Regions from separate parts of the Agrococcus sp. ARC_14 genome, predicted to be linked through region 2. Evidence: riboswitches for the same ligand, from Rfam matches in the RefSeq annotation. Region 2 holds a riboswitch; the other holds the start of a gene.
What was found. Region 2 has a riboswitch for thiamine pyrophosphate ahead of MKD51_RS07620 (ECF transporter S component). Riboswitches for the same ligand answer to the same signal wherever they lie in the genome.
Positions count from the first base shown of each region.

Region 1 (3,396 bases), 450 kb from region 2:
GCCCGCAGGCCCGCGAGCTTCGCCTCTGCGTCGACGTCCGTCCAGCCCACGACCGGCTGCACGCCTTGCAGCACGAGGATCTCGTCGGGGTCGCGGCCGTGGTCGATGCGGGCGCGGTCGCGCAGCTCCCGGCGCAGCTCGCGCATCCCCTCCTCGGTGTCGCCGATCGCGAAGACGACCTCCGCCCACCGGGCGGCGAAGGCGAGGCCGCGCGGCGACGAGCCCGCCTGCATGAGCACGGGATGCCCCTGCGGGCTTTGCGGCAGGGTGAGGGGCCCGCGCGAGAGCGGCTCCCCCGGCCGCTCCGCAATGCGGTGCACACCGGCAGGATCGGCGAAGCGACGGCCGTCGTGATCGAGCACGAGCGCATCCGGCTCCCAGGAATGCCAGAGTTCTCGCACTGTCTCGACCACCCGGTCGGCGTGGTCGTAGCGGGATGCTGGGTCAGCGATGGCGCTCCGCCCCATGTTGCGCGCCTCGGCGTCCGTGGTCGAGGTGACGATGTTCCATGCCGCTCGCCCACCGGAGAGGTGGTCGACGGTCAGCAGCTGCCGCGCGATCGCGTAGGCGGGCACGAAGCTCGTAGACACCGTCGCTCCCAGCCCGATGCGGGAGGTCACGCCGGCGACGAGCGAGATGGTCGCGACGGGGTCGAGGTAGATGCTGCCCTTGCCGCCGGTCTCCAGGGTGATGCCGAAGCCGCCCTCACGATCCTCGGGCACCGCCAGCGCATCCGCGAAGAAGACCATGTCGAACAGGCCCCGCTCGAGGGTGCGGCCGAGATCGGCGTAGAAGCCGCTCCGCAGCCAGTCGCCCCGGCCGAGCGGGTGGCGCCAGTTCTCGGCGTACTGGCTCGTGGGCGGGTTCACCATGCCCACGAAGTGCATGCGGCGCTCGCTCATGCGGCTCACGCGGGGATGGGCGTCGGGCTGTTCAGCGAGACGGTGAGGTGGGTGGCGACGTGCTGCACCGTGCGACCGACCTCGATCCAGGCGTTTGCCGCCGTCTCGAGCACGGCGGCGAGGTCGCCGTCGAGCCTCGTAGCGTAGTGGTCAGAGCCGGAGTAGAGGCCATCCTGCTTCGCACGCTCGATCACGTCGTAGATCGGCGTCATGTGATCGCGTGCTCGATCGCCGCCGGCCGCGCCGTCGAGCAGCGGGTACAGCGACCAGTGCGCGCGGGCGCGGATGCCGGTCGCCCGGAGCGAGATCGGCTCGGCGGCGAGAGCGCCGACGCCGGCGGGCAGCTCGCACTCGAGCTCGCCGGGGCAGCCGCGCGAGAGCAGGATGCTCACCGAGATGTGCGCGCCGGTGCGTGCCGCAGCCGCGACGACGTCGCGCAGGTATCGGAGCACATCCGCCTCGGCACCGCCGAGGAAGGTCGAGATGTCGTTCGTCTCGACCGTGAGACCGGTCGCATCCGCTTCGCCCAGGGCGCCGAGGATGATCGAGACGTAGTCGGAGCTGTAGACCGAGAGCGTGAAGCGTGCCCCCACGCCGTACTGCTGCGGAGTCATCGGGGCTGTCGTGGTCTGATCCGTCGGCATGGTCACGCCCACAACGATAGCCGCGGGCCACTTGCCGCGGGCGCGGGGCATCCGTCTCGCCGCGAGCGCGGAAGGCAGTCGTTCCGATAGCATGGCGTCACACGGGAGTCCGGTAGGCCGGGCTGAGAGGAAGGCCCCCAACCTTCGACCGTCGAACCTGATCTGGGTCATGCCAGCGCAGGGAGGCAGCTCTTCCAACCCGTGCCCCGACCCCATTCGAAAGGGCACACACCATGCGTCGTCACGTCACCGACCGCGCCCGCAGGGCCGCGACCTCCACGCTCATCGCCGCTGTCGCATCCGCCGTGATGCTCACGGGATGCGCGTCGCCCGCACCGTCTGAACCGGCGTCATCCGAGGGGGACGAGGCGCTCTCCCCCGTCACGTTCGCGCTCGACTGGGCGCCGAACACGAACCACATCGGCGTCTATGTGGCGGATGCGTTGGGCTACTTCGAGGAGGCAGGGCTCGACGTCCAGATCCTCCCCTACGGCTCGGCCTCGTCGCCGCAGCTCGTCTCCGCCGGCGAGGCCGACTTCGGCATCGGGGGCCAGGCGAACGTGCAGACGGCGCGCACCGCCGGGCTCGACGTCGTCTCGGTCTTCCGGATCACGCAGACCGACACCGGCCGGCTCGTCGTGCTCGGTGATCGCGACGACGTCGAGCGGCCCGCCGACCTCGACGGGCTCGTCTTCGGTGGCTTCGGCGCCCCGCTGTACTCGGCGCTGGCGGAGGCGACGATCGTCGGCGATGGAGGCGAGGGTGAGTTCGACGAGGTCGTGCTCGACACCGGCGCGTACGAGGCGCTCAGTCAGGGGCGGATCGACTTCACCCTCTCGGTCGCCACCTGGGAGGGCATCCAGACCGAGCTCGACGGCGACCCGTACCGCGCCTTCCGCTACCAGGACTACGGCGTGCCCCAGCAGCAGTCCACGGGGATCATCTCGAGCGACGCCTACCTCGCGGAGCACCCCGAGGAGGCTGCGGCCTTCGTGCAGGCGGTGCAGCGCGGCTACGCCTATGCGACCGAAGACCCCGATGCGGCAGCCGACATCCTGATCGAGGCGAACCCCGACACCCTCGGCAACGCCGAGGAGCTGGTGCGCACGAGCGCGCGGCTGATGGCGACCGACGGCTACTTCACGATCGAGGGGCGCGCGATCGGCGAGGCCGATCCACAGGCATGGGATGAGTTCGGTGCCTTCCTGGTCGACGGAGGCTTCCTCGGCGATGCTGCGGGCGAGACCGTCACCGAGGTGCCCGACTGGTCGGCGTACTACACCGACGACCTGCTGCCGTGAGCGCGAGCGCGGCTGCTGGCGCGGCGTCTGCGGCCCGAGGCGCCGTCGTCGCGGTCGTCCCGCCGCTCGTCGCGGTGCTGGTGCTGCTGGGCCTGTGGCACGCTGTGTCGGTGGCGGGGCTCGTACCGGCCGAGATGCTGCCATCCCCGGCGCGCATCGCTCGGGTCGGGGTGGCCGAGCACGAAGCGCTGCTGCGGCACGCCATGCCCACCCTGACCGCGACGCTCCTGGGCTTCAGCCTGTCAGTGACGGTCGCCTTCGTCACCGCGACGCTGCTCGACTTCTCACCGCCGCTGCGACGCGCCGTGCTGCCGCTGGTTGTCGTCAGCCAGACCCTGCCGATGATCGCCCTCGCGCCGCTCGTGGTGCTGTGGTTCGGGTTCGGCATGCTGCCGAAGGTGCTGCTGGTCGCCTTCGTGACCTTCTTCCCGATGGTCGTCGGATTCATGCGCGGCTTCGGCTCGGCCGAGCCCGACGCCGAACACCTCCTGCGGTCGATGGGGGCGTCGCGCGTGACCGTCTTCCGGATGATCCGGCTGCCGTCCAGCG
Region 1 covers NZ_JAKUDO010000001.1:1,986,392-1,989,787, reverse strand. Annotated here, with positions in the region: gene MKD51_RS09795 (NtaA/DmoA family FMN-dependent monooxygenase) at 1-902, opposite strand, end outside; gene MKD51_RS09790 (Ykof family thiamine-binding protein) at 908-1,546, opposite strand; TPP riboswitch at 1,638-1,748, shown strand; gene MKD51_RS09785 (ABC transporter substrate-binding protein) at 1,780-2,847, shown strand; gene MKD51_RS09780 (ABC transporter permease) at 2,844-3,396, shown strand, end outside.
Region 1: it holds a riboswitch for thiamine pyrophosphate, as region 2 does, so the genes downstream of both, MKD51_RS09785 (ABC transporter substrate-binding protein) here and MKD51_RS07620 (ECF transporter S component) in region 2, are expected to answer to the same signal.

Region 2 (3,396 bases):
GTACCCCGCATCGCCGTCGCCCATGCGCAGGTAGTGGTCGGAGCGGAAGAAGCCGTCGAAGCCGAGCTGCTCGGTGCGCAGCGCGACCGCGAGCAGCTCGTCGTAGGAGGCGCCCTGCTGGGGCTCGGTGAAGATGCGGAAGTCCATGTCTGACAGCCAAGCACAGTCGTTCGGCGGCACGCGCGCGTGCCTCGGTGGTGCCCGCGCGGGACGCGCATAGGCTCGGCCGGTGCCGAATGGGCGGGTGCGGGACCCGGCCGGCGTCGAACGGAGTGCGGATGGATTGGGACGCCTGGGGCGGAGACGTGCTCTCCGCGGACGCGAAGGCTGCGCGCACGCCTGCGCCGCCGACGCGCGTCGAGGCCGCCCGTGAGCTCGTCGTCGAGCGTCACGACGGCTACGTCGGCGCCGTCGTGCGCGTCGAGGCCGGCAACGTGCACCTCGAGGACCGTCGCGGCGCCGTGCGCGCGTTCCCCCTGGGCCGCGGCTTCTTCATCGACGGCGTCGAGGTCGAGCTCGTGCCCGCGGTCGCGAAGCAGGCGGGATCGACGCGCACCGCATCCGGCTCCCGTGCCGTCGGGGGGTTGCGGGCGCGCGTCGCGCTGCCGAGTCGCATCCTCGTCGAGGGCGTGCACGACGCCGAGCTCGTCGAGCAGGTGTGGGGCCACGACCTGCGTGTCGAGGGCGTCGTCGTGGAGCCGCTGCACGGCGCCGATGACCTGGCCGCGATCGTGGCAGAGTTCGCGCCCACCCGCGAGCGCCGCCTCGGCATCCTGCTCGACCACCTCGTGCCGGGCTCGAAGGAGTCGCGCATCGCCGCAGCCGTGACGAGCGGGCCGCACGGTGCCCACGTGCGCATCGTCGGCCATCCGTTCATCGACATCTGGCAGGCGGTGAAGCCGGCGCGGCTCGGCATCGCTGCGTGGCCGGCGGTGCCGAAGGGCGAGGACTGGAAGCGCGGCACCCTGCAGCGGCTCGGCATGCCGCACGGCAGCCAGGAGGATGTCGGGCGGGCGTGGCAGCGCATCCGCTCCCGGGTGCGCGACTGGAACGATCTCGAGCCAGAGCTGCTCGGCCGCGTCGAGGAGCTCATCGACTTCGTGACGGCGGCGTCCTCACCGCCGGCCGGGTAGCCGCCGCCGGCGACGCATCCGGACCGGTCAAGCGAGCGGCTGCACCTCGGTCAGCCGCGGCAGCTTCGGGTCGCGGCCGTCGCCGGAGGAACGGCCTGTGAAGCGACGGCCGAGCCACGGCAGCACGTACTCGCGGTAGTAGCCCAGATCGCGCCTGCCCTCTGCAGTGGTCGCGCCGGCGAGATCGCGCCAGCCTGCCGGCGCCTCGTGGCCGAGCGCGCGCAGCACGTTGCGCGCGACGTGCGCGTGACCCGCGGCGTTGAGGTGCAGCCGGTCGATCGACCAGAAGCGCGGGCTGCGCAGCTCGGGGTCGCCCCAGTTGTCGACGTAGGGCGCATCGAGATCCCCGATGCGCGACTCCACGGCGCGAGCGAGGGCGTCGCCGCGGCGCTGCATCACGGCACCGATCGGCATCACCTGGCTGGGGTTGCCGCCCGAGAGCAGGATCGGGCGGATGCCCGCGGCCGCGATGCGATGCGCGGCCTCGGCCAGGCGGGCGCCCACGTGGTCGATGGAGACGCGCGGCCGCAGGATGTCGTTGCCGCCGCCGTTGATGCTGATCGCCTCGGGGTGCAGGGCGATCGCGGCATCGAGCTGCTCGGAGAGGATGCCGTGGAGCTTGCGCCCGCGGATGGCGAGGTTGGCGTAGCGCACCGGCGCGCCCTGCGCGGTCGCGAGGCCCGCGGCGACGAAGTCGGCCCAGCCGCGCAACGAACCATCAGGCAGCTCGTCGCCGACGCCCTCGGTGAAGCTGTCGCCGATGGCGACGAACGATCGGATCGGCTGCGCTGTCGCTGCTGGTCCCTCGGCCCCGGTCTCGATCACCGGCCCAGCCTACGGCCGCAGGGCCACGAGCCGGCCCGCGACCTGCGGTCGGGCTAGACTGCAGTTCTGACACGGGAGTCCGGTGCGCCGGGCTGAGAGGAAGACTGCAGTCTTCGACCGTCAAACCTGATCTGGATCATGCCAGCGCAGGGAGGACACACCACCCGTGCCATCACTCCGAGTGAAGGGCACCGCATGACCACCACATCCACCACATCCACCGCGTCGCCGCGTGCGCGCACCAGTCGCTGGCGGGTCGTCGACATCGTCGTCGCCGCCGTGCTCGGCGTCGCCACGGGGCTCCTGTTCGTGCTCTGGAACGGCGTCGGCTACGTCTGGTTCGAGGGCATGGACGCGCTCACGCCGGGCTTCGGCGGCCTGGCAGTCGGCATCTGGCTCATCGGCGGCGTGCTCGGCGGGCTCATCATCCGCAAGCCGGGCGCCGCGCTGTTCGTCGAGCTGCTGGCCTCGACAGTCTCGATGCTGCTCGGCAGCGTGTGGGCGATCGAGACCGTCTATGCAGGCATCGCGCAGGGCCTCGGCGCCGAGCTGATCTTCCTGCTGTTCGCATACCGCCGCTTCGGGGTCTTCGTGGCGATGCTCGCCGGCATCGGTGCGGCCGTCGCCGCCTGGACGCTCGAGCTGTTCACCTCCGGCAACCTCGCGATGAGCGGGGAGTTCCTGCTCATCTACCTCGGCTGCCTCGTGGTCTCCGGCGCGCTGCTGGCGGGCCTCGTCGGCTGGCTGCTGACCCGTGCGCTCGCGGCGACGGGCGTGCTCGACCGGTTCGCGTCCGGGCGCTCGCGCGGCAGGTGAGCGGCTCCCGCATCCGCGCGCGCGGCTGGGGCTGGCAGCACGCCGGTCGCGCGGCGCCCGCGCTCGCCGGGCTCGACCTCGACGTCGAGCCCGGCGAGCGGGTGCTGCTGCTGGGGCCCTCGGGCGCTGGCAAGTCGACGCTGCTCTCGGCCCTCGCCGGCGTGCTCGGCGGCGAGGACGAGGGCGATGAGTCCGGCGAGCTGACCGTCGACGGCGCGCACCCGGCGACCCGACGGGGCACCACCGACGCCGGCACCGCCGGCCTCGTGCTGCAGGATCCGCAGGCGAACACGATCATGTCGCACGTCGGCGACGACGTGGCCTTCGGCTGCGAGAACCTCGCGGTGCCGCGCGACGAGATCTGGCAGCGGGTGCGCCACGCGCTCGCCGCCGTCGGGCTCGACGTGGCGCTCGACCGCTCGACGGCGGCGCTCTCCGGCGGGCAGCGGCAGCGGCTCGCGCTCGCGGGCGTCATCGCGATGCGGCCTGGCCTCATCCTGCTCGACGAGCCGACGGCCAACCTCGACCCCGCGGGGGTCGTGGAGGTGCGGGATGCCGTGGCGCGCGTCGCAGCCGAGACCGGCGCGACGCTCGTGGTCGTCGAGCACCGCGTGGAGACCTG
Region 2 covers NZ_JAKUDO010000001.1:1,539,988-1,543,383, forward strand. Annotated here, with positions in the region: gene MKD51_RS07605 (TIGR03560 family F420-dependent LLM class oxidoreductase) at 1-147, opposite strand, end outside; gene MKD51_RS07610 (DUF3097 domain-containing protein) at 279-1,133, shown strand; gene MKD51_RS07615 (SGNH/GDSL hydrolase family protein) at 1,161-1,958, opposite strand; TPP riboswitch at 2,020-2,129, shown strand; gene MKD51_RS07620 (ECF transporter S component) at 2,154-2,774, shown strand; gene MKD51_RS07625 (ABC transporter ATP-binding protein) at 2,771-3,396, shown strand, end outside.